Regions from separate parts of the Faecalimonas nexilis genome, predicted to be linked through region 2. Evidence: riboswitches for the same ligand, from Rfam matches in the RefSeq annotation. Region 2 holds a riboswitch; the other holds the start of a gene.
The links. Region 2 has a riboswitch for FMN ahead of AC6I5B_RS03960 (ECF transporter S component). Riboswitches for the same ligand answer to the same signal wherever they lie in the genome.

Region 1: it holds a riboswitch for FMN, as region 2 does, so the genes downstream of both, ribD (bifunctional diaminohydroxyphosphoribosylaminopyrimidine deaminase/5-amino-6-(5-phosphoribosylamino)uracil reductase RibD) here and AC6I5B_RS03960 (ECF transporter S component) in region 2, are expected to answer to the same signal.

What each region holds. Positions count from the first base shown of each region.
Region 1 is NZ_AP029189.1:3,121,252-3,137,240, forward strand. It holds gene AC6I5B_RS15580 (replication initiation factor domain-containing protein) at 1-386, opposite strand, end outside; gene ribH (6,7-dimethyl-8-ribityllumazine synthase) at 795-1,262, opposite strand; gene AC6I5B_RS15590 (bifunctional 3,4-dihydroxy-2-butanone-4-phosphate synthase/GTP cyclohydrolase II) at 1,263-2,468, opposite strand; gene ribE (riboflavin synthase) at 2,488-3,123, opposite strand; gene ribD (bifunctional diaminohydroxyphosphoribosylaminopyrimidine deaminase/5-amino-6-(5-phosphoribosylamino)uracil reductase RibD) at 3,108-4,208, opposite strand; FMN riboswitch at 4,345-4,459, opposite strand; partial or broken gene AC6I5B_RS15605 (helix-turn-helix domain-containing protein) at 4,587-4,706, opposite strand; gene asnB (asparagine synthase (glutamine-hydrolyzing)) at 5,175-6,713, opposite strand; gene AC6I5B_RS15615 (ECF transporter S component) at 6,829-8,148, opposite strand; gene AC6I5B_RS15620 (ABC transporter ATP-binding protein) at 8,121-9,800, opposite strand; gene AC6I5B_RS15625 (energy-coupling factor transporter transmembrane component T) at 9,773-10,552, opposite strand; gene AC6I5B_RS15630 (DUF4430 domain-containing protein) at 10,653-11,495, opposite strand; gene AC6I5B_RS15635 (prenyltransferase/squalene oxidase repeat-containing protein) at 11,479-14,142, opposite strand; gene AC6I5B_RS15640 (DUF4430 domain-containing protein) at 14,145-15,989, opposite strand, start outside.
Region 2 is NZ_AP029189.1:819,356-835,344, forward strand. It holds partial or broken gene AC6I5B_RS03955 (CapA family protein) at 311-1,350, shown strand; FMN riboswitch at 1,417-1,535, shown strand; gene AC6I5B_RS03960 (ECF transporter S component) at 1,642-2,277, shown strand; gene AC6I5B_RS03965 (YcxB family protein) at 2,360-2,869, shown strand; gene tsaE (tRNA (adenosine(37)-N6)-threonylcarbamoyltransferase complex ATPase subunit type 1 TsaE) at 2,885-3,316, shown strand; gene tsaB (tRNA (adenosine(37)-N6)-threonylcarbamoyltransferase complex dimerization subunit type 1 TsaB) at 3,319-4,029, shown strand; gene rimI (ribosomal protein S18-alanine N-acetyltransferase) at 4,013-4,453, shown strand; gene AC6I5B_RS03985 (hypothetical protein) at 4,562-4,792, shown strand; gene AC6I5B_RS03990 (ribonuclease Z) at 4,808-5,719, shown strand; gene tsaD (tRNA (adenosine(37)-N6)-threonylcarbamoyltransferase complex transferase subunit TsaD) at 5,750-6,778, shown strand; gene ispD (2-C-methyl-D-erythritol 4-phosphate cytidylyltransferase) at 6,780-7,484, shown strand; tRNA gene AC6I5B_RS04005 (tRNA-Ser) at 7,579-7,664, shown strand; tRNA gene AC6I5B_RS04010 (tRNA-Ser) at 7,723-7,811, shown strand; rRNA gene AC6I5B_RS04015 (16S ribosomal RNA) at 8,169-9,699, shown strand; rRNA gene rrf (5S ribosomal RNA) at 9,857-9,974, shown strand; tRNA gene AC6I5B_RS04025 (tRNA-Ile) at 9,985-10,058, shown strand; tRNA gene AC6I5B_RS04030 (tRNA-Ala) at 10,135-10,207, shown strand; rRNA gene AC6I5B_RS04035 (23S ribosomal RNA) at 10,436-13,332, shown strand; tRNA gene AC6I5B_RS04040 (tRNA-Asn) at 13,420-13,492, shown strand; tRNA gene AC6I5B_RS04045 (tRNA-Glu) at 13,498-13,569, shown strand; tRNA gene AC6I5B_RS04050 (tRNA-Thr) at 13,583-13,655, shown strand; tRNA gene AC6I5B_RS04055 (tRNA-Ile) at 13,706-13,779, shown strand; tRNA gene AC6I5B_RS04060 (tRNA-Asp) at 13,799-13,872, shown strand; tRNA gene AC6I5B_RS04065 (tRNA-Val) at 13,910-13,982, shown strand; tRNA gene AC6I5B_RS04070 (tRNA-Leu) at 14,008-14,094, shown strand; tRNA gene AC6I5B_RS04075 (tRNA-Arg) at 14,099-14,172, shown strand; gene AC6I5B_RS04080 (transglycosylase domain-containing protein) at 14,352-15,053, shown strand; gene AC6I5B_RS04085 (glycerol-3-phosphate responsive antiterminator) at 15,071-15,640, shown strand; gene AC6I5B_RS04090 (6-phosphofructokinase) at 15,743-15,989, shown strand, end outside.

The sequences.
Region 1 (15,989 bases), 1.4 Mb from region 2:
AAAACACCTAAATGCTCTTGCATGGAACACATGATGTTGATGTCGCCTAAAACATATTTGCTTTCATATCCGTATTTTCCAAAATCTTCATAAAGCATATAATCGGCTTTTAGTTGTAATACTTCACGAATAATCTTTAATGCGTCTGTCGTAGGAAAGCGGACACGGAAGTAATCAATCAACAGAAATAGTGGTTCTTGCGGATTGAAACGCTCAATCTGTTTTTCTATCGTTTGTTTTAGTTCAGCAGAGGGAACAACAGTCCCATTCTCTATCTGGTTAAAATATGTACGACTGATACCACAGGCAACAGCAAGTTTTCTTTGTGTTACTCCATATTCTTCACGCTTTTGTCTTAATTCTTCTATAAAGTTTTTATCATTCATTCTTCAATTCCTCCAATCAAAAAAGGCAACTACCATATTTGATAATTGCCTATACTTAAATTTCCGCAAAAGAAAAGACAATCAATTTCTCGTTTGAAATCAACTGTCTTTCCTATGTCTTATTCAATTTTTATGTATTAAATGAGTGCTTTTTAGTTAACACCCTATTAAAAGCGATTTTACCTTGTAAATACAGCGTTTTCCGCTTAGTAGTGTATATTGTTTCTTGTTTTTTGTGCCCCCCTTGTTAGATAACGGGGGCTTACTGTTCGCTCGCAAGCTCGCTCAACTGCCGGAGTGAACCAGCCACTAAAAACGGTGGAAAAATCTAAGAGATTTTCCCACCGCCGTGTCTGGATCACTCCGCCTATTATGCTTTTTCGCTTTACCTTTTAATCCCCAATCATATTATACCTCTAATGCACGAATTAGATTTACCATTTCAATAGCTCCCTGTGCACATTCAGAGCCTTTATTTCCTGCTTTGCTACCAGCTCGTTCTATCGCCTGTTCAATCGTATCTGTCGTAAGAACACCAAACATAACTGGTGTTTCGGTATTTAAACTGATTTGAGCAATTCCTTTTGATACCTCACTACACACATAATCATAATGGCTTGTACTACCTCGAATAACTGCTCCCAAACAAATAATCGCATCATATTTTTTACTTTTTGCCATTTTAGACGCTATCAAAGGTATTTCAAATGCTCCCGGAACCCAAGCTACCTCTATGTCCTTTTCACCAACATTTTCTCTTTTCAAATTATCTAATGCACCTGCTAATAGCTTAGAAGTTATAAACTCATTAAATCTTGCTACAACAATACCGATTTTTATATTTTCTGCTACTAAATTTCCTTCAAAAGTGTTCATTTATTTTTCCTCCATATTCAAAATGTGTCCCATTCGGTCTTTCTTTGTCTTTAGATAAAAACTATCATAAGGATTTGCTTCTATTTCAATCGGTACTCTGCTTGAAATTTTCATTCCATAATCTTCTAACTGATAAACTTTATCAGGATTATTTGTAAGTAAATGCAATGATTTTATTCCCAAATCTCTTAAAATCTGTGCACCGATATAATATTCTCTTAAATCGCCTTGAAATCCTAATGCAAGGTTGGCGTCAAGTGTATCCATACCGTTATCCTGTAAATGATAGGCTTTTAGTTTATTGACAAGCCCGATACCTCGTCCCTCTTGTCGCATATAAAGCAATACACCAGAACCATTTTCTGCAATCATTTTCATTGCTTTATCTAACTGCTGTCCACAATCACAGCGTAAAGAGCCAAAGGCATCTCCTGTTAAGCACTCTGAGTGGACACGACATAGCACATCGTTTCCATTATTCAAATCTCCCATAACCAATGCAACATGATGTTCTCCATTCAATTTATTGATATAACAATGTGCTTTGAAATTCCCATATTTTGTAGGCATTTCTACAACCGAAACACATTCTACAAGCAAATCATATACTTTTCTGTATTCCTGTAATTCTTTAATTGTGAGGGTAGGTATATGGTGTGTTTGAGAAAACTGAATTAAATCAGGTGTTCTCATCATTTTCCCGTTTTCATTCATAATTTCGCAACATAAGCCACATTCTTTTAAGCCAGCCAACCTCAATAGGTCAACCGTTGCTTCTGTATGTCCATTTCTTTCCAAAGCACCTCCGTTCTTTGCAATCAGAGGAAACATGTGCCCCGGTCTACGAAAGTCAAAGGGATTTACATTCTCAGTCACACACATACGAGCCGTTAATCCTCTTTCTTCGGCAGAAATACCTGTTGTAGTATCCTTATAATCAATAGAAACTGTAAAGGCAGTTTCATGGTTATCTGTATTATCTTCAACCATAGGGGAAAGCATGAGCCTGTTAGCCAGACTTTCACTCATAGGCATACAGATTAAGCCTTTTGCATAAGTCGCCATAAAATTAACATTTTCTGTTGTCGCAAATTGTGCCGAACAAATTAAATCCCCCTCATTTTCTCTCTCTTTATCGTCCATAACCAAAACAAGTTTTCCCTCTTGTAACGCCTGCAATGCCTCTTTTATTTTTTGATATTTCATAATTCCTTTATCCTTTCTGCTAAAATCCGTATCGGCATAACAACTCTTTCGACAACTCTGTTTCATTGCTGTTGTCTATGAGTTTCTGCACATATTTCCCTAATATATCATTTTCAAGGTTTACCATATCCCCGACTTGTTTATTCTTGAGAATTGTTTGCTCCAAAGTATGAGGGATAACGGATACCGAAAAATCTGCTTTCGATACTTTTGCGACAGTAAGACTAATACCGTCAATAGCAATCGAACCTTTTTCAACAATTAGATTTAAGATTTCTCTTTGCGTATTGATTTGATACCACACCGCATTTTTGTCTCTACGCACAGACGATATTCTGCCTGTCCCATCAATATGCCCCGTAACAATGTGACCGCCCAACCTGCCATTCATAGGCATAGCTCTTTCTAAATTCACAAGGCTTCCATGTCTTAACAGGCTAAGAGCCGTTCTGTTCCATGTTTCATTCATCACATCAACTGTAAAAGATTGTCGAGTGAAACAAGTAACTGTAAGGCAGATACCATTGACTGCTATGCTGTCGCCTAAATGTATATCCTCTAATATTTTTGAAGCTTTAATGGATAGTTTACAGTTACAAGTATCTTTCTGTATTCTTTCTACTTTACCGATTTCTTCTATTATTCCTGTAAACATGGATAAATCACTTCGCTTTCTATGAAATAATCATTTCCCACTTGAGAAAAAGCATATGGTTTAAGCATAATGGCGTCATTAGGAAAAGCAACACCTTGACCACTTACAGGGCTTTTTGCACTCCCACCAAATATTTTAGGTGCTATATAAATTTGCACCTCATCAACAATCTGTTGCTCAAGAGCACTCCAATTCATTGCACTTCCACCCTCTAAAAGTAGACTGTCTATCTGCATATTTCCTAAACATTGCATTAAATTCATTAAGTCAATATGATTACCTTTTTTCTTCGTATAAATAATTTCACAACCACATTTTCTGTAAAGAGCAATCTTACTTTCATCAATAGAAGAAGTAGCGATATATGTTTTAATGTCATTCGCTGTTTTGATAATTTTTGATGTAATGGGTGTTCTTAAATCTGTATCACATACGATACGAATAGGATTTTCCCCGTTTTCTAATCGGCATGTCAGTAAAGGGTCATCTTGAATAACTGTATTCACTCCTACCATGATCGCAGTAACCTTATGCCTGAATTGATGTACTTGTTTTCTCGCTTTTTCGCCACTTATCCATTTTGATTGATTTGTATAAGTTGCTATTTTCCCGTCCATTGTCATTGCATATTTCATAAAAACATAAGGAATATGCCTTGTAACATATTTTCTAAAAACTTTGATTAACTGTTGACACTCCATTTCTAAAATTCCTATCACAACTTGAATGTTGTTTTCCTCAAGTACCTTTACACCTTTTCCAGACACAATAGGATTACAGTCTAAAGTTCCGACGACTACTCTTGTAATGCCACTTTTAATAATTGCTTCTGTGCAAGGTGGTGTCTTACCATAGTGACAGCATGGTTCAAGTGTTACATAAAGTGTTGCTCCTACAGGTGACTCCCTACAATTTTTTAATGCATTTCTCTCTGCATGCAATCCACCAAAGATTTCATGGTATCCCTGTCCTATAATTCGATTATCTTTTACAATTACTGCCCCAACCATAGGATTAGGATTGACATAGCCAGCACCTTTTTTTGCCAGTTTTATTGCTAATTTCATGTATTCTGTATCGCTCATTTTTACACCTCCAAAAAAATACATGCCTTGAATAAAATCTATCCAAGACATGCAAAAGAGGATTTATGCGATTAAAGAAAATGCTCTGAAACAATATAAAATCATTCCAGAGCACGCAAAAAAAGCATAAACTTACTTTCATCTTCTTTCATCCAGACTATACTGTCGGCTTTGGAATTTCACCAAATCATGCCTTTCGGCTCGTGGGCTATACCACCGGTAGGGAATTACACCCTGCCCTGAAGATAGTTATTCAATTACGGACAATTATAATATCTGATATTATATCTGTCAATAAAAAGTTTTTTTCTCGTTTATCCAAATACAATAATTTGCAAGCAGGTAAACACAGGTTATTTCTTAATATCCTTTTGTTTGGGAAACTCCATTCTCCCACTTATTCACCGCAGGTGCTGTCACGCCGAGATAAGATGCCATCTCTTCCTGTGTCATATTCTTTTCTTTTCGATACTTTCTGATTACCGTTCCAATTTGCATAAATCCTCATCCTCCATTTTTTATTTGCAAGGGCCTTTGCTTATTTATATCATAGCAAACAGAATCGCTATGCACAATTGAAGGTCGGTTAACTTATCGGAATATTTATTAACCAGTGAGAAAGAATCCCTTAGGATTTTCTTTAGAAATTTCATAATTCTTTTCTTCTTTCGACATATTTTACTCACAAATATCCTTTATAATAAACTTATCAAATAAAAGAAGACAACGGTTGTATTTAAAACCTTATTTATGGCTGTTGGACTTCGCCTAACAATTACGTTTTAAAACGTTTACATATATTTTTCTCCTTTCTCAGGCTGGCACATTGGTGCCGGTCTTTTTTTATGTATTCTTACACCCATTTACGGATATTTAACTTCTTCTATACAAAAATGTGTAGTACGCATTCTTAAATACACAAAAACAGAGAGATAATTACTTATCTCCCTGAAAATTAACGCTTTATCAGCGTTTCACAAAATATTCCTCATACCATACAAGGAAGGTATAAATTGTCCACACTTTTCTCCAATTGTCAGAGTTTCCATTTACATACTCATCAAAAATTGCGTTAATCTCGTCCACATTGAAGAATTTCTCTGCCATCTCACTTTGGAACTTCGCACGCACATCTTGATTGTAACGATCATCTGCCATCCAAATTCGAATCGGCACAATAAATCCAAGTTTCTTACGGAAAGCAATCTCCTCAGGAAGAACCTTCGCGGCTGCAGTACGAAATGCCACCTTGTTCTGTTCATCATTGACTTTATATTTAGACGGCATTCTCGATGCAATATCAAAAATTCTCCGGTCTGTCAGTGGCATACGGATCTCCAATCCCGCCGCCTCGCTCATCTTATCGACATTAAGGTAAATATCTCCTTCCAGCCAAATCTGAATATCGACATTGGACATTTTCGAAAGTGGGTCTAACCCTTCCATCTCTTCATAAATCGGAGCCGCAACTTCAATCGGCAGCACATCTGGATCATAATGCTTCAAAATCTTTTGTTTCTCATCTTCTTTCATGATGTTCGTGTTTCCAACATAAAAATCCTTCAGATTCTCACCGTATCGCTCTGCATTGCGATACATATTATATCCTCCAAAGAACTCATCTGCTCCTTCACCTGAGTAGCAGATCTTCGTATGCTCTGCTGTCGCTTTACATCCGATTGCAAAAACAATTGCTGACGCATCCCCAAGTGGCTGCTCCATATTGTACATGACATAAGGTACTGTCTCAAAATACTCCTCCGGCGTGATAACGCGTCTGGAAAATGTTCGTCCAAGAAGGTTTGCTGTCTCTTCTGCCATCCTTGATTCGTCAAATCTCTCTTCCTCATATCCACAGCAATCTGCTACTTTCGCCTCAGACATTGCAAGCACGTAGGAAGAATCCACGCCGCCGGATAAGAACGATTCTACTGTCTCATCCTTTGCCTTCACTTCCGGCATGATTTCCTGAAGTGTCGTATGGATCTCATCTGCCCAGTCTTCCAATGATTTACTTTCATCTGGATGAAACTGCGGACTCCAGTAGCGCTCAATCTTCAATACTCCATCTTTCCAGATCAAGTACCGTCCCGGCATCAATTTTTTTAATCCGCGGAAAAACGTATTCTCACCCGCAACATATGTCAGGCTCAAATATAGTTGAAGCATCTCCTCATTCAATTCTTTTTTGAATCCCGGCTGCTCCATGATCTTTCGGATTGTTGTGCCATAAAGAAGTGTCCCATCTTCTGTCTCATAATAGTAAAACGGTTTTGTTCCAAACGGGTCTCTCAGACAGAACAACTGATTGTTCTCCTCATCCCACAAGGCAAATGCAAACATGCCGTGCATGTGATCTGCCATCTCATATCCCCATGTCTCATATGCTTTCACCAAAATCTCTTCTTCCCGTTCTTTGCGCGGCAGCAAAAGAGAAATCCCAAGCCGCTCACAGAGCTCTTCCCAATTGCGGATATGTCCTCTGTATTCCTGTACTTTTATCATCTGTATCATCTCCTGTAAATGTGATTTCATCCTACTTTGATAGTACGATTATAACGCAAATCAAAAAAACCGCCAAGTGTTTGTTTCTCAAAACGGAAGGTTCTGAACTATTTCCTTATAAAATTCCATATTTTTTCTTGATGCGCTCTAATTTTCGATCCATCGGTCCCGCCAGAAAGAACAGGAACACCATTGTGGAAATCCCATGCACGATATTAAACGGCAGACCACTTGCATACATTGCCGCAAGCGCCTTCCACGAAAATCCGGTGCCAAACATAGTAATGGAAGACGTATCCATCAAAAAGCCATAGATTACAAGTGTCGCAATTCCCCCATACAGGCATAAAATCAACTTGCTTTTCTTATATTTTTCCCGTTTTCCACGGAACAATAAGCCTGCAAGAAACCCAATAATGCCAAACGCAAACATTTGCCAAGGTGTCCACGGTCCCTGACCGAAAAAGAAATTAGAGACAAATCCCGCAACCGCACCTGTCAAAAAACCTGCTTCTGCGCCGAGACTGATTCCGGTTATGATCACTATGGCTGTCACCGGCTTAAACTGTGGCAGCATAAAAAATGCCATACGCCCAACAACTGCAATCGCAGCCATAACCGCAATCAAAAGCACTTCCCTTGCCTGTGGTTTCCGATCTTCAAAAATCATGCAAAACGGTATCATTGCAAGCCCAATAATACACAAAGCAATGAAAGATGCGCTTCTGTCATTCAGGAAAAAGATTCCGAAAAAAATCAAACACGGAATCGCAAACAAAATCAAAAAAATGGAGACTTTGGTTCGCTTTCCGATTTTTTTATCCTCACGCACACTTCTCTGTATATACATGATCGCCTCATACTCAAACTGCGTATCCAAAAGCTTTCCGACCGCTGCAATCATCACTAAAGCAAGAATCAACTGTGCATATGGAAATGCTGTCAGCTGAAGATAGCTGTGTATCGTCAAATTGATAAAATGACTCTCTCGTCCAATCTTTTCATTTAGAAACAGGTTTCCCTGCATGTTTGCCGCAAATGCCAGTGCCGGCAAAATTGCCGCTACCAAAAAGGTGAGACGAATATATACTACACTTTTTTTCTTCCACCTATATGCTGCAATCGCAGCACCAATCAGGAGAACTGTCAAAATAATTGCAAAGACCTGCAAGGCAATACTCCACTGCCCAATCGTTTTTATTTCCTCCGCCGTCAACAGTTCCATGGAAAGTTTTCCTCCTCCACGGATACTTTTCTGTATATTATCCACACATTCTGACACATTCCACAACGTATATGAAGTCTGAAGTTTTGAGTATTTCAAGACCGGCATGGAAAACCACGGCAGAAACAGTTCAGCAACAACCATAAATCCACAAGAAAAAATCGGCAGCATCGCCTTTGTATCTACTCCTGTCGCCTGTTTTTGCTGCATGCTTCTATCACTTCCTTTACTGTTACTGCATCCGGATATAACTGTCTCGCCATCCGGTTTGCCGCTGTTGTATAAAAACTATTTCCGACAAAAAATGCTTTTGCACTTTGCGAAGTTATAACACTTCCATCAAAAAACATTGCACACGTATCTCCATAAGAAGCACAAAATTCAATGTCATGCGACACCATCAGAATTGTGACACCTCTCTTTTTCAGACGCTCAAAAATATCCGCAAGTTTTTGTTTGTAAAAACCATCAAGACCTTTTGTCGGCTCATCCAAAAGCAAAATCTCAGGTTCCAGGAGAAGCACCTTTGCCAGAGCCGCCCTTTGCTGCTCGCCGCCGCTTAGGTCGTACGGATGCATATCAAGCAGATGACCGATTTGTGTATCTTCAATCACACGCTCCATTTGCTTTTCATATTCCTTTTTTCGCTGGATATGAAATCCAGAAAACATTTCCCACAAGTCCTCACGGACTGTGTTTCCCACAAAAAGACTTTGCGGGTTCTGCGGAAGCACCCCTATCAAACCATGAAACAATTCTTTTTCCTTTCGCTTGCGAATATCCTTTCCTTTCAGCAGGATTTTCCCTCGATAAGGTCTTCGAATTCCGGATAAAAGTGATAATGTCGTACTTTTCCCAGTTCCATTTCCGCCTAACATGCAGAAAAGTTCGCCCTTTTTTACCTGCAGGGACAGATCTTTCACGACATCCGGCATCTCTTTTTCGTATCGGAACCACACTTCCTTTGCCTCGATGACAACCTCATCTTTTCCTTTTGTACTCTTTTCGTTCTCTGTCTCACAGAATCCAGATTGCTCTTTTTCAAAATGTGCCTTCAGCCAGTTTCTCCCCTCGCAGACCGTCAAAGGGCATGTTCCGACCTGTCCCGTTCCATCATAAATCTGTACCGGACTTGGCATTGCAAGAAACAGATCATTTCCGGCAAGCGCCTTTCCTACCTGCCTTGGCTCATCATACAAGATTTGTCGTCCCTCCTCCAGAACAAGCACTTTATCTGCCATCGGAAACACTTCTTCCAAACGGTGCTCGATGATGATCACCGTCGTCCCAAGTTCCAGATTAATTTTCCGTATCGTTGCAAGGAATTCACTCGCCGCAATCGGGTCAAGCTGTGAAGTCGGCTCATCAAGCACAAGCACCTTCGGCTGCATTGCCATCACAGAAGCCAGATTTAAAAGTTGTTTCTGTCCTCCCGACAGTTCCTCCACATTTTTCGCAAACCAGTTCTGAATGCCAAAAAAGCTCGCCATCTCAGCTACTCGAAGCCGAATCGTCTGTTGATCATATCCGAGATTCTCAAGTCCAAATGCCATTTCATGCCACACTTTATCTGTCACAATCTGATTGTCCGGACTCTGAAGAACATATCCGATCTCACTTGCCTGTGTTCTGACAGATACCTGCTCCAAAGCGTCCCCCAAAAATCGAATTTCTCCACTTCTTGTCCCATATGGTGTCAGTGCAGTTTTAAAATGCCGAAGCAATGTCGTCTTTCCGCAGCCAGATTTTCCACAGATGACAATAAATTCTCCCTGTTCAATTGCAACATTCACCTCCTGCAAAGCCGGTGTCTTTGCCTCTGGGTAAGTAAATGTCAGATTTCTGATTTCAAATAGTGCCATTTTATATCCTCCACAATATTAATCACCATAGGAAGCATACACATTCCCCCATAAATGACATAGATCAAAAGTGTTTCCCAGTTTAACGGATTTCCCTCCATCATCGGGAAATATAAAAAATATACTTTTTTTGTTACAATTCCGCCAAGCACAATCAGGCCTGCTACAGCCATCACCGAAAATATCCTTTTGTCTCTCGTATCAAAACGATAGATGGAAAAATTAGTTCTGCCACGCAGTCCATATCCTCTCGACTTCATGGAATCTGCTGTCTCCACTGAATTTTCCAATGCCCACGTCGTCATGATTGAAAGAATTTTCATGCCGTATTTTGCCTTTGCAAGTGTATTTCCATTTGTCACATCTCTCCCAATACACTTCTGCGCATCGGACACTTTTTCAATCTGATTTTTAAACTTCGGAACAAAGCGAAGCACCATAGATAAAATCAATGACATCGCCGGAATTAGTTTCCCAAACAGATAAATGAATTTATCCGAGGTCATAATGACCTGATAGCAGGAAAACCAGTTTAATACCGACACAAGCATCACACCGGACGCCAGTCCATATACAATGGATTCTAACGTCAGGGGATTGCCCGTTCGAAAGTAGAACAAAAGTGTCACTCCCTCATGATTAAAAAGAGGATTTACAAGTGCTGAGATCAAGAATACAGGAATCATGAGCCATAGAGCTGTTTTGAATGCTTTCTTTCCTTTAAGATAAATATAGTAAATAAAACCACTCACACAGGAAATCCCTAGAAAAACAGGGTGCCTCAAAAACATGGAGCACCCTATCACAAATACAAAATAAACAAAATTAATTATCGGATGATACGTACCAAAGTTATCTTTCCCCATTTTGATCCATCCAGCTTGTCCCCAGATCTCTTCCCAAATCACAGGTATAATTCCACTGGATTTCATCTCCTTCCTGAACTATATATCTGCTGCAGCCATAGTTTGGATACCACCCATTGACATTGTACATCCAGCCGGAATTCTGGCCGCAGTCAAACTCATACAGATTATTGATCGCTTCTATATAATTACTGTTGAACAGCGGATTGAAGGAATATTCCATATGCACACGGTTATTTTTCGTTTCACGGAGAAGGACATCAAAGACACTCTCTCCTTCATAAAACGTCACTTTTCTTGTCGCATAGATCACTCCGTCAGAAGGGATCAGTTTTTCTTTCCCTTCTGTCAGATTTTCCATATTGTCAAGAATCGTTGCACAGGAAATGGTGAGATAGCAGGTCTGTTTCTTGCTTTTGTCAATTGTGATTTCTCCTGGTTCCACCGGATTTTGCATTCCTTCCGGAACAGGATTTGTCTGATATTGATCCTGTCCACTTCCGGTCCCATCGCTGTATGTAACATTGCTGTTGCTATTTCCGCTTGCTGCTCTGGATGATTTTTTCTCCTCATATTTGGAATAGTCAACTTCCCCGCCTTGTATCTTGTCTACGTCATAGTATTCTTCTTCCTTAGAAGTCTCACTTTTATCCGTATCCTTTTGACCGGAGGCATCATCCTCCATCCATGCATCTGAATCCTTCTGCTTATTTTCATTCTGCACTGTATTAGTAAGCGTTGTCTTTCCACAGCCTGTCGCTACACTGCTCATCAACACAGCGATCAAAAGCAGCCCTATGACCCTTTTCACTTTATGCTTCATCACCATCTCTGTCCCTTCTACGTCTCTTTTTTAGAGTGAACGAATATCCAAGTCCCGATACAACCACTGCGCATGCAATGAGCGCCCCGACAATATATGGCACAGACAAGGATTTCGTCTCTTCTTTTGTCCCCTGAAGAATAATCTCATCTGTATCGGCATCAATAAAATTGTCTTTTTCTTTTGTATCATCCTTCAGTGACTTTGTACTCGCCCTCTTATCGATGAAATACGCTCCGCCTTTTTCAATCAGAAATTTTGTCTGTCCATCTTTTACTTCCACCTTCTGCACATACTCCGCCTTCTGTTCCTTTGGATTATAATACAAAAGTAAATACTCTCCGTCTTCTTTTTCTACCGGCACTTCCACCTGTATAACTCCAGGAAATGTTCCTGATTGTTCAAAATACAGCACAGCCGGATGTTCCGAGAGCTGTTTGATCTCATCATCATATGGACTTGTACGTTTCAGTTCAATATTGATCTCTTTCTCTTCCTTGATATCTTTTCCATTCAATGTGAATGTGTACGTCGTTCCATCGGTCATTTTTCCTTCCATCTGAAGGTTCTTATCCTGATCTTTGACACGGGCAAGTTCTGACTTTGCAACAACATTGTCTTTCACTTCTGCTTTTACAGTTTTACTGTCATCTTTCTTGGATGTCGCCTGTGCTTTTGCAGTCGTCTTTTTATTCGACGTCTCCTTTACCTGCTCTGCTATTTCCTGAAGATTTTTGGTTCCTGTAAACACAGGCTCGATTGTTCCTGCATTCTCCGGCTCACTTTGAATATAATAAGTCCCGCCCTCTGAAATACTGCAGGTGAGATAGCCTCCCAAGACAGTTGCGGTTCCTGCTTTAACAGACTTTCCATTCTCCTGTTTATAAAGCACATAATCTTTGCTCGTAAATCCGCTGCACTTGATACTTAGGTCGATATTTCCCGGAAGTGTTCCGCTCTCCTCAGTTGTAAAAAAGTATTTCCCATCTTTCTTTTCGCTTGTCACTCCGGCTTTCATATCCGCAGGTTCATAATTGTTCGCACCTCTCAGTGTGAGTGTATAATTCCAGGTCTCATATACATAATCGATACTAGAGTCTTTCACATTTGTAAAAATCTCTTTTGCCAAAATTCCATTCTGCAATTTTTTTACGATTGTATCTGCCTGCAGCAAATCCGCTCTGTGTTCTACATATTCAAGATTCTCTTTTGGGATACTCTCGTATATTTTCAGTAGTTCTGCAATTTTTTCAGCATCTTTTAAGGTAACTGCCAGTGGATTGATTTCATTCCATATCTGTTCATCGAGACTCTCTACTACCTTTATCTGCTCCGAGATTTCCTCTAGTTTCTCTTGCAATCGGCCGCGAAATTCCTCTTTTTCTGCAAACTTTTTCATCTGATCCAATTCGCTGATCAATGCATACACTGTCTGCTGATCTTTGATTCTGATTTGTGCCGGAAGCACCTCAAGTTTTGCCCGAAAACGTGCAATATTTTCCGCAGTCTCTTCCTCCTCGTCGCCGCCGTTTTGCACATCAGTCATATCATATAATGTATTTTTTCCGTTTACAGCCCGGTTATATGCGACAAGTGCCATCGTGCCCTGATCTGTAGACATCGCATCTGCTGTATTCTCCTGTGGAGTATGCTTGAACGCACCGTCACTTAACTGATAGCTCAGGAGATAATCTAATACAGATTTACCATTTTTTATAAATGCTTCATCCGATAAAAGTTCTACATTCAATGTTGAAAGTGCGATTACAGTTTGGGCTGCACTTTCCAGATTCTCAGTTCCAAAACTTGCAAATCCGCCATTTTCGTCCTGCATCGTACTCAATGTCTGAAGCGCTTTTTCAACCGCGGTTTCAACCCCGCTGTTTTTCTCATAATATGGAGCAAGCGCCTGAATTGCCATCGCAGTCATATCCGGATCAGACTTCGTTCCACTTAACGCCCATCCTCCATCACTCAACTGTTTATCCAGTATCTGTTGAATCAGCTTTTCCCTTGTCGTCTGCTCCAGCCCTTTTCCCAAATCTTCTTCTGTAAGCTTTGGAATCTCATAGTTCTTCGAATCCAGCGCAAGCAACGCATAAATCGTACCGTTGACTCCCTGCCAGTTTACCTGTTTGAAGTTTGCAAGCGGATACAGCATGTTATATCCGTTGACATCCGAAGGATCCACCCCGATTGCCGTAAGCGCCAGCACTACTCTCGAATATTCTGTATATTTTCGTTTGTCCAGAACACCTTGGTTTTCCTCCAATGTCCGATACAAATTTGCCAGATAATTCTTTTTTGTCTCCTCCGGCAGATTCCCATACCTTGCCATTGCAAGCACAGACCATTCTCCGCCCAAAGTGTTAACGACCGGGTTCGTCACATGAGTCTTCAGATAATTTGCTGCTTTGTCAAGACTTGCTTGCATATCTTGGTCTGCAATTTCATTTTCTGAAACTTCCACTGTCCCCTGAAAAAGAGTCTCCTCCGACTCTTTTTCATACAGCGCCGTTGATTCTCCCCCGGTTCCTCCTAGAATAACTTCTTCTTCGATTTCAAAATCCGCTGCACGAACAGGCATTGGGCTGCCTGCTGCAATCACCGCAGCAAGCATCAATGCTATTATTCTAACATTTCTTTTTTTCATTTTTATTTTCCTTGTCTTTTCTTTTTGACTACAACAACTGCAGTAATCACAACCGCGCATGCTGCAATCAGGTATACCAGGTACTCTATCTTTACACTGTCACCGGTTTTTACAGTTCCTGTCTGGCTGTTGCCGGAGCCATCTGCTGAACTTAATTTGTCTGTTGTACTTGCTCCGTCTCCTGCCATATCCGTCACAACACCAAAATCACCTAATTGTGTCACTTTCACAGTAATATAACCATCTGTAACAGTTCCGCTAAGTTTCTTCACTTCTCCGCCGGTATATAGTAATACATCCATTGTATTTCCATTATATTTTTTACCGACCGGAAGACTCAGCTTCGCTGTATCCGATAACGCAACTTCTTTTCCATCCTGACGAAGTTCTACATGATACAGTGCAAATACTCCTTTGCTTGACGGAATGGCTTTTCGAATCTCATCTACCGCCGCATCGTCTTTTGTCAATTTGGAGACAACAAGCTGCATGTCTTTTGTCAATTCTTTTCCTGTAAGACTCACTCCATACTGTGTATCTGTGAGTGTAATTTCTTCTTTTTCAGGCTCTTGTGGGTCTGGTTTTTCCGGATCTGGATTCTGTGAATCGTCCTCGTTCTTTACAGTCACCTGATATGTCACTTTTGCATCCGGTTCCACTGGTGTCGTGTAGCTTACCGGAACCGAAGTGATGTTTACAATAGTTCCTTCTTCTACCGGAATCGCTGCTCCATAACGGTATTCGTTTCCATTTGACTGGATTGTGATTTTGTCATAGCGGTTAAAGCTTTCCGGTGCAAATGACACTTGCTTTGTATCTTTCGGAATTGTCAATGTATATTCATATACATCTCTGCTGTATTGTGGAGCAAGTTCACCTGTATTAATTCCAAGTGATTTTAATTCTCCTGTAACATCCGTTGTGTCTGTCAAATCGTTTCCATAGTCGAGGGAATATTCCATTGTAACGATATCCCCATCTGCAAATTTTCCGTTTGCAACCGTAAAGTTACCTGCCCCTTCATCTGTGAACCATCCGTTTAAAGTTCCCATCCAACCACTTTTTTCACCACGCTCAAGCTGTTCCAAGCCATCAATTCCGGTCACATATGTTTTGTTCGAATCAAATGAAATTTCGATATTATTTTCCACACATGCACGCTCGATCGCATCAAGCATTGTATCGTCTTCATAAATAGACACTTTTACATTGTCTAAAATCACACCTTTTGCTTCCGGCCAGTCTTTTCCTTCCGGAGTCGAAACCATGTCCTGAACACTTACTGTCACAGTCCCAACCGGTGTTTTTTCCGGCTCTTCTAAAGATTTTACCGTAATTGTATATGTAACTCCATCTTTTAGCCCCAACAAGCTCATAAAGCTCGTCGGTGTTGATGTGATTTTAATTTCAGTTCCCTCTGATACCGGAATGGCGTCTCCATAGCGGTATGATTTGTCCCCCACACGAATCGCAACGTTATTATATCTGTTAAAGCTCTCCGGTCGGAACGAGACCTCCGTTGTATCCTTCGGAACTGTCAAAGTATATTTGTATACATCCCGCTTATATTCCGGCGATAAATCCCCTGTGTTGTTTCCAAGTGATTTTAGTTCTCCTGTTACATCTGTTGTATCTGTCAAATCACTTCCATAGTTCGTTGTATATTCCAACGTAATGACATCTCCATCTGCAAATGTCCCGTCTGCCACTGTAAATGATGCAAACCCTTTGTCTGTAAACCAACCGTTTAAAGTTCCCATCCAACCGCTTGCCGCTCCGCGGTCAAACTCCTCCAGGCCATCCACAGCCGTAATGTATGTCTTTGACGCATTCAAAGAAATCTTGAT
Region 2 (15,989 bases):
GCTGGCTGTTTTTGCAATCATATTTTTTCAGAAGAGACAAAATGAAAAGTTACTGAGACTTGAAGATGCTAAAAAACAGGAAACATTAAAACAAGAACAGCTAGAAAATGGCAAACAGGAAGTGGAAGAACTTTATCAATCCTATTTGGCAGAAAGAGAAGAGGCAGTGCCGGCGGCAGTAGAAGAAATGCAGTCCTTTTCGGACTGGTTTTTTGAAACTTATCCGGAAAAAGCAAAAAAGGAAGTGCTGGAACTTGCATCGGACGGAAAATTAACAAAAGAATCCGTTTATCATGCTGCAGGGGAGAGCATGCATGTTGCCTATGATCGTTATAAAGGTTATTTGAATGATGCGGAGACCGCAAAACAATATGGAATTTATGAGCGGGATGGGAAAAAAGAAGAACAGGCAGAAGTGACGATTGCCGGAGATCTGTGTTTTGCAGAAGATGGATTTGTGCTGGATCATTATGATGAAGTCAATGATTTGGCACAATGTATTTCCCCAAAATTGTTGGAGATTACAAATGCAAGTGATATTTTTTATGTGAACCATGAATATGCGATCAGTGACCGTGGTGCGTCGCTTGCAGGGAAATATTATACATTTCGGGCACATCCAAAACGTATGGAATTGTTGAAAGAGATGGGGACTGATCTTGTTGCGCTTTCTAACAATCATGTATACGATTATGGTGAAGATGCATTTCAGGATACGATGAAGCTTTTAAAACAGGCAGATATTCCATATGTTGGCGGAGGATCAAACCTGGAAGAAGCAAAAAAGCCGGTATATTTTATTGGAATGGAATTAAGATCGGGTTTGTCGGAGCGTCGAATGCGGAAAAAATTCGCTATACACCACAGGCGGGAGAAGACAGTTCCGGAATTCTGCTTGCATATGATACGACAGCGTACAATCAGGTGATTTCAGATGCAGCAAAACAATGTGATTATCTGATTGCATATATTCATTGGGGGACAGAAGATACAAATGATTTTAATGACGTGCAGCAGCAGATGGGGAGAGAATTCCTGAATTCCGGAGCAGATATTGTTGTGGGCGGTCATCCACATGTCCTGCAAGGAATGGAATATGTAGATGGAAAACCGATTGTATATAGTCTTGGAGATTTTTGGTTTAATGGTGAGACAAAATATACCGGATTATTAAAGCTTCAGATAGACATAGACGGATTGCGGGAAATGTCTTTTGTACCGGCGCTTCAGACAGGATATACAACGCAGTATCTTGATGCAGAAGAAGAACAGATGGAATTATTTGGATTTTTAGAAAATTTGTCTCCGAATGTAGAGATAGATCAAACAGGAGTGATTCGGGAAAAATGATAATGCTTCCGTAAAAAATACTTGAATAACGGCTTATATTGGCATATAATATACGAGAAGTAAATAAGGATTCTTCGGGGCAGGGTGTAATTCCCTACCGGCGGTTACAGTCCGCGACCCATGAAAATGGCTGAACTGGTGGAATTCCAGTACCGACAGTAAAGTCTGGATGTGAGAAGAAGGTGTGTGCAATATATCACAACGATAATAGATGCCCTGAATTTTTTGATTCAGGGCATTTTTGCATGCGCGAAAGAAGAATTCCTTTTGTAAAGAAAAGGAGAGAAAAAAATGAGTACAACAACAATGACAGAAACAAGAGAAAAATCAAAGGAAAGAATTGGAGTGCGCGGTGTCGTGCAGATCGGTATGCTGTCTGCAATTGCGATTATTTTGATGCAGTTTGAAGTACCGCTTCCATTTGCGCCTCCGTTTTACAAAATCGATTTCAGTGAAATTCCGGTGCTGATTGGCTGTTTTGTAATGGGACCATTGGCAGGAGCGATCGTGGAACTGATTAAAGTAATTCTCAATGTGGTGATCAGCGGTACTACAACAGGGGGAGTTGGTGATATAGCGAACTTCTTAATAGGATGTGCAATGTGTGTGCCGGCAGGGATGATTTATAAAAAATATCATACGAGAAAGAGTGCACTTGCGGGAATGGCAGTAGGAACCGTATTTATGACGGTGATCGGGTGTATTCTGAATGCATATGTGCTGCTTCCGGTATACGCAAAAGCATTCGAGATGCCAATCGATGCGTTGGTCGCGATGGGAACAGCTGTGAACCACTCAATTACAAGTCTTTCTACGTTTGTGATTTTTGCAGTAGCTCCGTTTAATTTGCTGAAAGGGGTACTTGTATCTTTCATTGTGTTCCTAATTTATAAGAAAATCAGTCCGATTTTTAAAATGAACAAGTAAGTTGTAACCATGAAAATGCTGTGCTATAATTTTATAGCACAGCATTATTCGTGTGAAATATCAATTTAGATGGAGGAAACACATGTCTGTAAAATTTGAAGTGAAGATGACGGATAAGATCATGTATGATTTTCTGCTGTATCATACGTATACACATATGAGTGGTTTGCTGGGAGCAATGATTGGAGTGCTTGCCCTTGGGATGGGAATCAATTATATGCTGTCGGGAGATTCTATGGCGGCGATGCCGGCATTTATATTAGCGGCACTGTTCTTGGTGGTGACGCCGGTTTCCCTGAAAGGAAAGGCAAAGACACAGGTACAAAGAACGAAGATGTTTCAAAAGCCATTAGAATATGAATTGTCAGAAGAAGGCGTAACGGTAAGACAAGGGGAACTGGAAGTGACCAACAAATGGGAGGATTTTTCCAAGGCGGTCAGCACGAACCGTGCGGTGATTTTATATGTGACAAGGATGCGGGCGCTGATTTTCCCGAGAGAGTCTATGGAAGAGCAGTATGAGGCGGCGGTGAAGATGATTTCTACACATATGCCGCCTAAGAATGTAAAAATCAGACATATTGCAGGATAAAGAGAGGATTTTGAAATGATAATAGAGACAAGAAGTGCACAAGAGACTTATGAACTTGGACTCAAGATCGGAAAAGAAGCAAAAAAGGGCCAAGTTTATACAATGGTAGGAGACCTTGGAGTGGGAAAAACTGTATTTACGCAGGGGATGGCTCATGGACTTGGGATAAAAGAACCAATCAGCAGTCCGACATTTACCATTGTGCAGGTATATGATGATGGCAGAATGCCGTTTTATCATTTCGATGTGTATCGAATTGGTGATATCACAGAGATGGATGAGATCGGTTATGAAGACTATATTTATGGAGAAGGCGTCTCATTGATTGAGTGGGCAAATTTAATTGAAGAGATTCTACCGAAAGAACGGATCGAGATTCAGATTGAAAAAGATTTGGAACAGGGATTCGATTATAGAAAAATTACAATAGAAGAGAGGACGGCGTAGATATGCGGATATTGGCATTGGATAGTTCTGGTTTGGTTGCAACTGTCGCAATCGTGGAAGAAGAACAGATTTTGGCGGAGTATACAGTGAATTATAAAAAGACACATTCACAGACGTTACTTCCGATGTTGGATGAGATTGTCAAAATGACAGAGTTTGACCTGAACACATTGGATGCGATTGCGGTGGCAGGAGGACCTGGATCATTTACCGGACTTCGTATTGGTTCCGCAACTGCAAAAGGACTTGGTCTGGCATTGAACAAACCATTGATCCATATTCCGACAGTGGACGGATTGGCGTACAATTTATATGGAAATTCCGGACTGCTCTGTCCGATTATGGACGCAAGGCGAAATCAGGTATATACAGGATTATATCGTTTTGAAGGGGAACAGTTTGAAATTGTAGAAGAACAGATGGCAATTTCGCTGGAAGAATTAATAGGAAAATTAAATGCATATGGAGAAAAAGTGACATTTCTGGGGGATGGTGTTCCGGTTTATCAAACACAATTAAAAGAAGGACTTCAAACGGAATATCATTTTGCACCGGCACATAAAAACCGTCAAAGTGCGGCAGCAGTAGGAGCGCTCGCAATGCAATACTTAAAAGAAGGAAAGACGGAGACCGCAATGGAGCACCAGCCGGATTATCTGCGCCTGTCTCAGGCAGAAAGGGAGCGGGCAGAAAAAAATGCAAAGCTTTCGTAATATGAAAAAGCAGGATGCAGAGGCGGTTGCATTACTGGAAACATTGAATTTTTCAGATGCATGGAGCAGGCAAAGTCTTTTAGAGACGTATGAACAAAGACAGTCCTTTATCACAGTCGCAGAAGAAGATGGAGACATCATAGGGTACTGTATTATCTATTTTGTGATGGATGAAGGGGAAATTGCGCGAATTGCAGTGCACCCAAAAGAACAGCGCAGAGGGGTAGGGTGGCAATTGCTGGACTACACTTGTGAGACCTGTCGAGAGAAAAAAATTGGGCGTTTGATGTTAGATGTGCGGGAAAGTAATATGCCGGCGCGGAAATTTTATGAACACTATGGATTCACCAAAGATGGTGTCCGAAAAAACTTCTATGAAAAACCAGAAGAAGATGCCATTTTGATGAGTAGACAAATTGGATAGAGATTGACAGTTCAGGCAGCAGTTCCCACTAGGAATTACGATTTGCAATCGCTATAATAAAGACGTAGCAGACAGATGAAATGAGATTCGTTCACAGGAGGAATTTGTATGCGTCAGTATAACATTCAGGAGACAAAAGAAGTAACAAAAATTATTTGTAATAAATGTGGGAAAGAAATTGCTGTAGAAAACGGAATGGCAAAAGAAGATACGCTTTCTGTGCAGAAACGGTGGGGGTATTTTTCGGAAAAGGACAATGAAGTGCATGCGTTTGATTTGTGTGAGGCGTGCTATGACGAACTGATTTCGAATTTTCGAATTCCGATAGAAATAGAGTAGAGATAGGAGAATCAGATGTTAGATGTTTGTTTATTGGGAAGCGGTGGGATGATGCCGCTTCCATATCGGTGGCTTACGTCATTGATGACAAGATTTAATGGAAGCAGTCTTTTGATTGACTGTGGGGAGGGCACTCAGATTGCCATAAAAGAAAAGGGATGGAGTTTTAAACCAATCGATGTGATTTGTTTTACACATTATCACGGCGATCATATCAGCGGGCTTCCGGGGCTTTTGCTTACAATGGGAAATGCAGACCGGAAAGAGCCGTTGACCCTTATCGGGCCGAAAGGATTGGAACGGGTTGTGACAGCGCTGCGTGTCATCGCGCCAGAGCTTCCTTTTGAGATTAAATTTATAGAGATTACACAGCCGGAGCAGACATTCGAATTGAATGGCTACCGGCTAAAAGCATTTCGGGTGAATCATAATGTGGTGTGTTATGGGTATACGATAGAGATTGACAGAGCTGGAAAATTTGATTTGGAGAGAGCGCTTTCGCAGGAGATTCCAAAACAATATTGGAAACATTTGCAAAAAGGAGAGACAATCGAGTCAGATGGAAAAACATATACGCCTGAGATGGTGCTTGGAGCACCTAGAAAAGGCTTGAAATTGACTTATTGTACCGATACAAGACCGACAAATTCTATTCGAGAGAATGCGAAAGGATCGGATCTGTTTATCTGTGAAGGAATGTATGGAGAAAAAGAAAAAGCGGCAAAAGCTATAGAATATAAACATATGACTTTTTATGAGGCGGCAACACTTGCAAAAGAAGCGGAGGTGGAGGAGATGTGGCTGACACATTACAGCCCGTCTTTGACGAAACCGGAAGAATACATGGAAGATGTGAGAGCAATCTTCCCAAATGCAAAAGCAGGAAAGGATAGAATGTCTGTGGAATTGGCGTTTGAGGAAGAATAGTTGGCAAAGATAGGTAAAGAGGATGAAAATATGGTAGAACAAAAAGATGTTATGATATTAGCAATTGAAAGTTCATGTGATGAGACGGCGGCATCTGTTGTAAAAAATGGAAGAGAAGTCCTTTCGAATGTAATCTCTTCACAAATTGAACTGCACAAATTATACGGGGGAGTTGTCCCGGAAATTGCATCGCGTAAGCATATTGAAAAAATTAACCAGGTGATCGAGGAAGCATTATCAGAAGCAAAGGTGACTTTGGATGATATAGATGCGATTGGAGTGACCTATGGACCAGGGCTTGTGGGGGCGCTTCTTGTCGGTGTGGCAGAAGCGAAGGCGATTGCCTACGCAAAAAATCTTCCACTTGTGGGTGTGCACCATATAGAAGGACATATTTCAGCAAACTTCATTGAAAATAAAGAGTTAGAGCCACCGTTTGTCTGTCTTGTTGTGTCGGGCGGGCATACACACCTTGTATGTGTAAAAGACTATGGAAAATATGAAATTATTGGACGTACGAGAGATGATGCGGCAGGAGAGGCGTTTGATAAAGTGGCACGTGCCATTGGACTTGGTTATCCTGGGGGACCCAAGATTGATAAGTTGTCCAAAGAAGGGAATCCAGACGCAATTGTATTTCCAAAGGCTCACATCAATGATGCGCCATACGATTTTAGTTTCAGCGGAGTCAAGTCAGCGGTACTGAACTATATCAATGGATGCAAGATGAAAGGTGAGGACTATAATCGGGCGGATATTGCGGCATCTTTCCAAAAAGCAGTGACAGATGTATTGGTGGAAAATGCAATGCGGGCAGTGAAAGAATATGGTACCTCTAAGTTTGCAATTGCGGGGGGAGTTGCCTCTAACAGTACACTACGAGCGGCCATGAAAAAAGCATGCGAAGAGCGAAATGTAGAATTTTACTATCCTTCTCCGATATTTTGCACGGATAATGCGGCGATGATAGGTGTGGCTGCGTATTATGAATATTTAAATGGAACAAGACATGGCTGGGATTTGAATGCAGTTCCAAATTTAAAATTAGGAGAGCGTTAGTATGCAAAAGAAAAAATGTACGGCAATAGTTCTGGCGGCAGGGCAGGGACGTCGTATGGGAACAAAAACACAAAAACAATATTTAGAAATTATCGGCAAACCGGTGCTATGCTATTCTTTGGAAGTTTTTCAAGAATCAGAGATTATAGATGAGATTATTTTGGTGGTAGGAAAAGGGCAAGAAACATACTGCAAAAAGGAAATTGTTGAGAAATATCAGATTCAAAAGGTGAAGAAAATTGTAACCGGAGGAGAAGAGCGTTATCACTCCGTATGGAACGGGCTGAAAGAAGTATACAAAGATGGGTACGTATTTATACATGATGGAGCCAGACCATTTATTGATCAGGAGATGATCAGGCGTGTATATGAAGAAGTTGTGCAACATAAAGCATGTGTAGCAGGTATGCCAGTAAAAGATACGATTAAAATTGTAGATACATCAGAATTTGCGGAAGAGACACCAGACAGAAGCAGAGTATGGCTTGTACAGACTCCTCAGGCATTTGAGAACAACTTGATAAAAAATGCGTATAAAATATTGGTTGAGAAAGAAGAATATTCAGTGACAGATGATGCCATGGTAGTAGAAAAAATACTTGGTAAAAAAGTGAAATTAGTGCGCGGCTCTTATGAAAATATTAAAATTACAACACCGGAAGACCTTGATATTGCTGGAGTTTTTGCGAAAATACAAAAAAAATAAAAAAGTTTTAAAAAAGTGTTGACAGTACTCGCTTACTATGCTAGAATACATCTTGTCGTTAGCGAGTACGACAAACAAAAACAATAAAATATATGCAGAGGTATCGAAGTGGTCATAACGAGGCGGTCTTGAAAACCGTTTGTCCGAGAGGGCGCGTGGGTTCGAATCCCACCCTCTGCGTTTGAGAAAAACCACCAACCAAAATGATTCGGTGGTTTTCTTATGCCGAAGTTGGCTGGGAGAAGTACCCAAGTGGCTGAAGGGGCTCCCCTGGAAAGGGAGTAGATCGTTAATAGCGGTGCGAGGGTTCAAATCCCTCCTTCTCCGTTTGTTTTCTGGAAATGTGAAATGCTGATATAAAAACTTGAAAAAAGTCGAAAAAAGGTGTTGACAAACAAAAAGAAAACATGGTATTATATCTGAGCACTTGATTGAGCGATAAAAACAGAAAAAATAAAAGTTCAAAAAAGTGAAAAAAGTTGTTGACAAGCGAAAAGAGATGTGGTAATCTAATATAGCTGTCGCAAGACAACAAAAACAAAGAACATTGATAATTAAACAACAGATGACAAGATAACCCTGAAAGATTCTTAAAAGAGAAAAATTCAGAACAGACATGAAAATGTCAACCTAAAACAGTAAAGGGAAAGATAGCTAGCAGTTATCTAAACCGGAACAAACACTTTTAACGAGAGTTTGATCCTGGCTCAGGATGAACGCTGGCGGCGTGCTTAACACATGCAAGTCGAACGAAGCGCTTAAATGGATTTCTTCGGATTGAAGTTTTTGTGACTGAGTGGCGGACGGGTGAGTAACGCGTGGGTAACCTGCCTCATACAGGGGGATAACAGTTAGAAATGACTGCTAATACCGCATAAGCGCACAGTGCTGCGTGGCACAGTGTGAAAAACTCCGGTGGTATGAGATGGACCCGCGTCTGATTAGCTAGTTGGTGGGGTAACGGCCTACCAAGGCGACGATCAGTAGCCGGCCTGAGAGGGTGAACGGCCACATTGGGACTGAGACACGGCCCAAACTCCTACGGGAGGCAGCAGTGGGGAATATTGCACAATGGGGGAAACCCTGATGCAGCGACGCCGCGTGAGCGAAGAAGTATTTCGGTATGTAAAGCTCTATCAGCAGGGAAGAAAATGACGGTACCTGACTAAGAAGCACCGGCTAAATACGTGCCAGCAGCCGCGGTAATACGTATGGTGCAAGCGTTATCCGGATTTACTGGGTGTAAAGGGAGCGTAGACGGTTGTGTAAGTCTGATGTGAAAGCCCGGGGCTCAACCCCGGGACTGCATTGGAAACTATGTAACTAGAGTGTCGGAGAGGTAAGCGGAATTCCTAGTGTAGCGGTGAAATGCGTAGATATTAGGAGGAACACCAGTGGCGAAGGCGGCTTACTGGACGATCACTGACGTTGAGGCTCGAAAGCGTGGGGAGCAAACAGGATTAGATACCCTGGTAGTCCACGCCGTAAACGATGACTACTAGGTGTCGGGGAGCAAAGCTCTTCGGTGCCGCAGCAAACGCAATAAGTAGTCCACCTGGGGAGTACGTTCGCAAGAATGAAACTCAAAGGAATTGACGGGGACCCGCACAAGCGGTGGAGCATGTGGTTTAATTCGAAGCAACGCGAAGAACCTTACCTGGTCTTGACATCCCGGTGACCGGCAAGTAATGTTGCCTTTCCTTCGGGACACCGGTGACAGGTGGTGCATGGTTGTCGTCAGCTCGTGTCGTGAGATGTTGGGTTAAGTCCCGCAACGAGCGCAACCCCTATCTTCAGTAGCCAGCATTTAAGGTGGGCACTCTGGAGAGACTGCCAGGGATAACCTGGAGGAAGGTGGGGATGACGTCAAATCATCATGCCCCTTATGACCAGGGCTACACACGTGCTACAATGGCGTAAACAAAGGGAAGCGAACCTGTGAGGGGAAGCAAATCTCAAAAATAACGTCTCAGTTCGGATTGTAGTCTGCAACTCGACTACATGAAGCTGGAATCGCTAGTAATCGCGAATCAGCATGTCGCGGTGAATACGTTCCCGGGTCTTGTACACACCGCCCGTCACACCATGGGAGTCAGTAACGCCCGAAGTCAGTGACCCAACCGTAAGGAGGGAGCTGCCGAAGGTGGGACCGATAACTGGGGTGAAGTCGTAACAAGGTAGCCGTATCGGAAGGTGCGGCTGGATCACCTCCTTTCTAGGGAAGAAGTAAGGGATTGAAAGAAATCTGTTGTTTAGTTATGAGTGTTCTGAAAAGAGGAAGTTCTTCGAACTAAGGCTCGAAAGGACCTCGCCAAGAACGAAGAACAAAGTTTTGTTCTAAGCTCGTGAGAAACCTCGCTAAGAACCAACTTTTCGGTGGCGATACGCCCAGGGGAAACACCCGTACCCATCCCGAACACGATGGTTAAGACCTGGGAGGCCGATGGTACTGCACTGGAGACGGTGTGGGAGAGTAGGTGGCTGCCGAATCTACAAAGAAGGGCTTATAGCTCAGCCGGTTAGAGCGCACGCCTGATAAGCGTGAGGTCGGTGGTTCGAGTCCACTTAAGCCCAGGTCTTTAAGTATGAGGCTGAGGAAGTAAGGTCCACTTAAGCCCATCGATAAAGTAAATATTGAAACATACCATTTGGGGGTATAGCTCAGTTGGGAGAGCGCCTGCCTTGCAAGCAGGAGGTCACGAGTTCGAATCTCGTTATCTCCATTCGATAATTGGAAACACAGAAGAATTGTTGTGGACGATTATCAAATGTACCTTGAAAATCGCATACAAGAAACGAAATGATAAGAAAAATATCAAGACATCCGAGGTAATTGTTAAAACTAATAATTAACTCATTCGAACACAACGAATTAAAAAAATGACCTATTACCAACGCACATCACGCTAGGTGTGTGTAGCAGACATCCATTCCCGTGGATGGAAGCAGTTGGTTATGCTAGAAAGAGCGTATGGTGGATGCCTTGGCACTAAGAGCCGATGAAAGACGTGATAAGCTGCGAAAAGCTTCGGGGAGGAGCAAATATCCTACGATCCGGAGATATCTGAATGGGGAAACCCGGCGGAGCAACCCTCCGTCATCTTAACGCGAATCCATAACGTTAAGAAGGGAACCCGGTGAACTGAAACATCTAAGTAGCCGGAGGAAGAGAAAGAAACATCGATTCTGTGAGTAGCGGCGAGCGAAAGCGGAAGAGCCCAAACCGACCTGCGTGCAGGTCGGGGTTCGGACTGCAAAATTGACGAGCGAGTCTAATGGAAAGGTTTTGGGAAAGCCTGCCAGAGAGGGTGAAAGCCCCGTACATGAAAGACGAGTGAGCATGGCAGTATCCAGAGTACCACGAGACACGAGAAACCTTGTGGGAATGAGCGGGGACCACCCCGTAAGGCTAAATACTCCTTAGTGACCGATAGCGCATAGTACTGTGAAGGAAAGGTGAAAAGGACCCCGGGAGGGGAGTGAAAGAGAACCTGAAACCATATGTTTACAAGCTGTGGAAGAGCTTTACATGCTCAACCGCGTACTTTTTGTAGAACGGTCCGGCGAGTTGCGCTGGCTGGCGAGGTTAAGGACTGAAGGTCCGGAGCCGAAGGGAAACCAAGTCTGAATAGGGCGAATATAGTCAGTCGGAGCAGACCCGAAACCGGGTGATCTACCCATGTCCAGGTTGAAGTTGCCGTAAAAGGCAATGGAGGACCGAACGCACATCCGTTGAAAAGGGTGGCGATGAGGTGTGGGTAGGGGAGAAATTCCAATCGAACCCGGAGATAGCTGGTTCTCCTCGAAATAGCTTTAGGGCTAGCCTCATACGAGTCTTGCGGAGGTAGAGCACTGAATTTCCTAGGGGGCGTCAAAGCTTACCGAAGAATATCAAACTCCGAATGCCGCGTAGATGATGTATGGGAGTCAGACTATACGAGATAAGTTGGATAGTCGAAAGGGAAAGAGCCCAGACCACCGGCTAAGGTCCCAAAATGTGTGTTAAGTGGAAAAGGATGTGGGATTTCGAAGACAACCAGGATGTTGGCTTAGAAGCAGCCATACATTAAAAGAGTGCGTAATAGCTCACTGGTCGAGAGGTCCTGCGCCGAAAATGTCCGGGGCTGAAACACACTACCGAAGCCGTGGAATCATCGCAAGATGATTGGTAGAGGAGCATTCTTAAAGAGAAGAAGCTGTACCGGAAGGAGCAGTGGATTTTTAAGAAGAGAGAATGCCGGAATGAGTAGCGAGAGGAAGGTGAGAATCCTTCCGGCCGAATATCTAAGGTTTCCAGAGTAAAGCTGATCTGCTCTGGGTAAGTCGGGGCCTAAGGCGAGGTCGAAAGACGTAGTCGATGGATAACAGGTTGAAATTCCTGTACTATGATATGACAGAACTGTGGGGACACGTGTGGAAAGCGGAAGCCGGGAATGGAAAGACCGGTGCAAGCAAGGTAGGAGACTGGTTGGCAAATCCGCCAGTCAATCTGAAGATGTGATGCGTACTGAAATATAAGTAAGGAAGTCCGTGAGCCATGCGTCAAGAAAAGCCGCTATTGTTCATATCGTACCCGTACCGTAAACCGACACAGGTGGATGAGGAGAGAATCCTAAGGCCGACGGGAGAAGCATTGTTAAGGAACTCGGCAAAATGACTCCGTAACTTCGGGAGAAGGAGTGCCAGTGAGAGCTGGCCGCAGAGAATTGGCCCAAGCAACTGTTTAGCAAAAACACAGGTCTATGCAAAACCGAAAGGTGAAGTATATGGGCTGACGCCTGCCCGGTGCTGGAAGGTTAAGGGGAGAGGTTAGCAGTAATGCGAAGCTTTGAACTTAAGCCCCAGTAAACGGCGGCCGTAACTATAACGGTCCTAAGGTAGCGAAATTCCTTGTCGGGTAAGTTCCGACCCGCACGAAAGGCGTAATGATTTGGGCACTGTCTCGACAATGCACCCGGTGAAATTGAAATACCAGTGAAGATGCTGGTTACCTGCGCCAGGACGGAAAGACCCCATGGAGCTTTACTCCAGCTTGATACTGGGATTCGATATTGCATGTACAGGATAGGTGGGAGACTAGGAAGCGGTGACGCCAGTTGCCGCAGAGTCGCTGTTGGGATACCACCCTTGCAGTATTGGATTTCTAACCAGCAGCCGTGAACCGGCTGGGGGACAATGTCAGGTGGGGAGTTTGACTGGGGCGGTCGCCTCCGAAAGGGTATCGGAGGCGCTCAAAGGTTCCCTCAGAATGGTTGGAAACCATTCGAAGAGTGCAAAGGCAGAAGGGAGCTTGACTGCGACACCGACGGGTGGAGCAGGTACGAAAGTAGGACTTAGTGATCCGGTGGTATAAAGTGGGATTGCCATCGCTCAACGGATAAAAGCTACCCTGGGGATAACAGGCTTATCACTCCCAAGAGTTCACATCGACGGAGTGGTTTGGCACCTCGATGTCGGCTCATCGCATCCTGGGGCTGGAGTAGGTCCCAAGGGTTGGGCTGTTCGCCCATTAAAGCGGTACGCGAGCTGGGTTCAGAACGTCGTGAGACAGTTCGGTCCCTATCCGGCGTGGGCGTAGGATATTTGAGAGGAGCTGACCTTAGTACGAGAGGACCGGGTTGGACTGGCCGCTGGTGAATCTGTTGTTCTACCAAGAGCATGGCAGAGTAGCCAAGCCGGGAAGGGATAAACGCTGAAGGCATCTAAGCGTGAAGCCCCCCTCAAGATGAGATATCCCATAACGTCAAGTTAGTAAGACCCCTTGAAGACGACAAGGTAGATAGGACAGAGGTGGAAGTGCAGTAATGTATGCAGCTGACTGTTACTAATCGGTCGAGGGCATAACCAAAAGGTGATAGGAACAAGAAGGATGAAGAGAGACTTATCGAGTGGATTGTATGTGATTTTGAAGGCACATGAAAGTACCTGAAAATAATCCTCCTTAGCTCAGTCGGTAGAGCACTCGGCTGTTAACCGAGTTGTCGTTGGTTCGAGTCCAACAGGGGGAGTTTTTGGCTCCTTGGTCAAGCGGTTAAGACATCGCCCTTTCACGGCGGTAACACGGGTTCGATTCCCGTAGGAGTCACTTATTACCACATGCCGATGTGGCTCAATTGGCAGAGCAGCTGATTTGTAATCAGCAGGTTATCGGTTCGAGTCCGATCATCGGCTTTTGCTTATGCAAAATAAGCGGTCTTTAGGTTATAAGACAAAAAAGATTTGGACCTTTAGCTCAGTTGGTTAGAGCAATCGGCTCATAACCGATCGGTCCTGGGTTCGAGTCCCTGAAGGTCCACTTTAAAAAAATATATTTTGGCCCGGTGGCTCAGTTGGTTAGAGCGCCGCCCTGTCACGGCGGAGGTCGAGGGTTCGAGTCCCTTCCGGGTCGCTTGTATCGAAGCGATACATACAATTTAATATCCCATGGGATCATAGCTCAGCTGGGAGAGCACCTGCCTTACAAGCAGGGGGTCACAGGTTCGAGCCCTGTTGGTCCCATTGCCTAATTTCCATTAGGTAGAATGCCGCAGTGGCGGAACAGGCAGACGCACAGGACTTAAAATCCTGCGGGACTTATACTCCCGTACCGGTTCGATTCCGGTTTGCGGCATTGTGTGGGTGTAGCTCAGCTGGATAGAGCGTTTGGCTACGGACCAAAAGGTCGGGAGTTCGAATCTTCTCACCCACGCTTCGGCGTTAAGCCTTGAGAAAGTGCAAATCCTTTAATTTAGAGGGTTTGCACTATTTTTGTATTTGGAAAAATTTCTGAAATATAGCAGACAATACATAATAAGAAGAATTTAAGAATATCGCAAAACTATATTTTCATTTGTATGTTATAGTAGTAACATACGAGGAGGACGAAAGATGAAAGTAATAGGAAAAATTATAAAAGGACTGCTTGTTGTAGCTTTTCTAATGATTGTATGTGTAAGTGGCATTTTTATTTACAAAGGCTACAACATGTACAAAAATGCGGTAGAGGAAATGAGTATCGAGGATAAGGTGAATGAAATAAGAGCGAAAGAGAATTATACAAAAATAGAAGAATTACCCGAGATATATCTTGAGGCTATTATTTCAGTGGAGGATCATCGATTTTATGAGCATTGGGGAGTGGATGTATTAGCTACTTTGAGAGCCGCGTATAATGATATTAGAGCAATGTCATTTGTGGAGGGTGGAAGTACGATTACACAGCAGCTTGCTAAAAATCTTTATTTTACCCAGGAAAAGAAAGTAGAAAGAAAAGTTGCGGAAGTTTTCATGGCAGTTGAATTGGAAAAAGAATATAGTAAAAAGGACATACTGGAATTATATGTGAATTCTATTTATTTTGGGAATAATTATTATTGTGTAAAAGATGCAAGTATGGGATATTTTGGGAAAGAGCCGGGAAAGATGACAGAATATGAGAGCACCTTGCTTGCCGGAATCCCGAATGCGCCGTCAGTGTATGCGCTGACGGCTAATCCGGATCTCGCAGCACAAAGGCAGAGACAAGTATTAGAAAAGATGATAAAATATAAATATCTGACATCAGAAGAAGCAGAAAAAATATTAGAGTAGACTTGGAGGATGGATTTATGAATCAGCAATTTTATGATGCGATGGAGGAAAGCCCTGTTATTGCGGCAGTGAAAGATTTTGAAGGATTAGAAAAATGCTGTAGGATTGAGGAGATCAGAGTTGTTTTTATTCTCTTTGGAGATGTATGCAATATTGATGAGATTGTGAGAAAAGTGAGGGAAAAAGGGAAAATAGCGATGGTTCATATTGATTTGATCAGTGGACTTGGCTCGAAAGAGATTGCAGTGGATTTTATAAAAAAGCATACAGAGGCAAATGGAATTATTTCTACAAAGCCATTGTTGGTTAAGAGGGCAAAGGAATTGGGGTTATATACCATATTACGCTTTTTTATCATTGATTCTATGGCATTTGAAAATATAAGCAAACAATGCCATCTGGTAAAAGCTGATTTTATAGAGATTTTGCCGGGGGTCATGCCTAAAATCATAAAGAAAATATGTAAGATGGGGAATATTCCGGTTATCGCCGGCGGTTTGGTGATGGACAAGGAAGATGTTATGGCGGCATTATCTGCAGGAGCAATATCTGTTTCTACTACAAACCAAGATGTTTGGTTGATGTAATTGTTTAAAATACACAAAAATGTAATTATATTTCTTTACAAATAGTTCAAAACATCCTAAAATAAAGATAACATGGTAATCTCAATATGGAGGTAAAGGAATATGAAGGGAAATGTAATTGTAGGACAATCGGGTGGACCTACCGCAGCAATCAATTCAAGTTTAGCGGGAGTGTATCGAACTGCAAAAGATCGTGGTGCAAAAAAAGTATATGGAATGCTTCATGGGATTCAGGGACTTTTAAAGGAGCGGTACATTGATTTATCAGAGCATATCACAAATGAGCTGGATGTGGAGCTGCTCAAACGGACGCCGGCTGCATATCTGGGGTCGTGTCGTTATAAGCTTC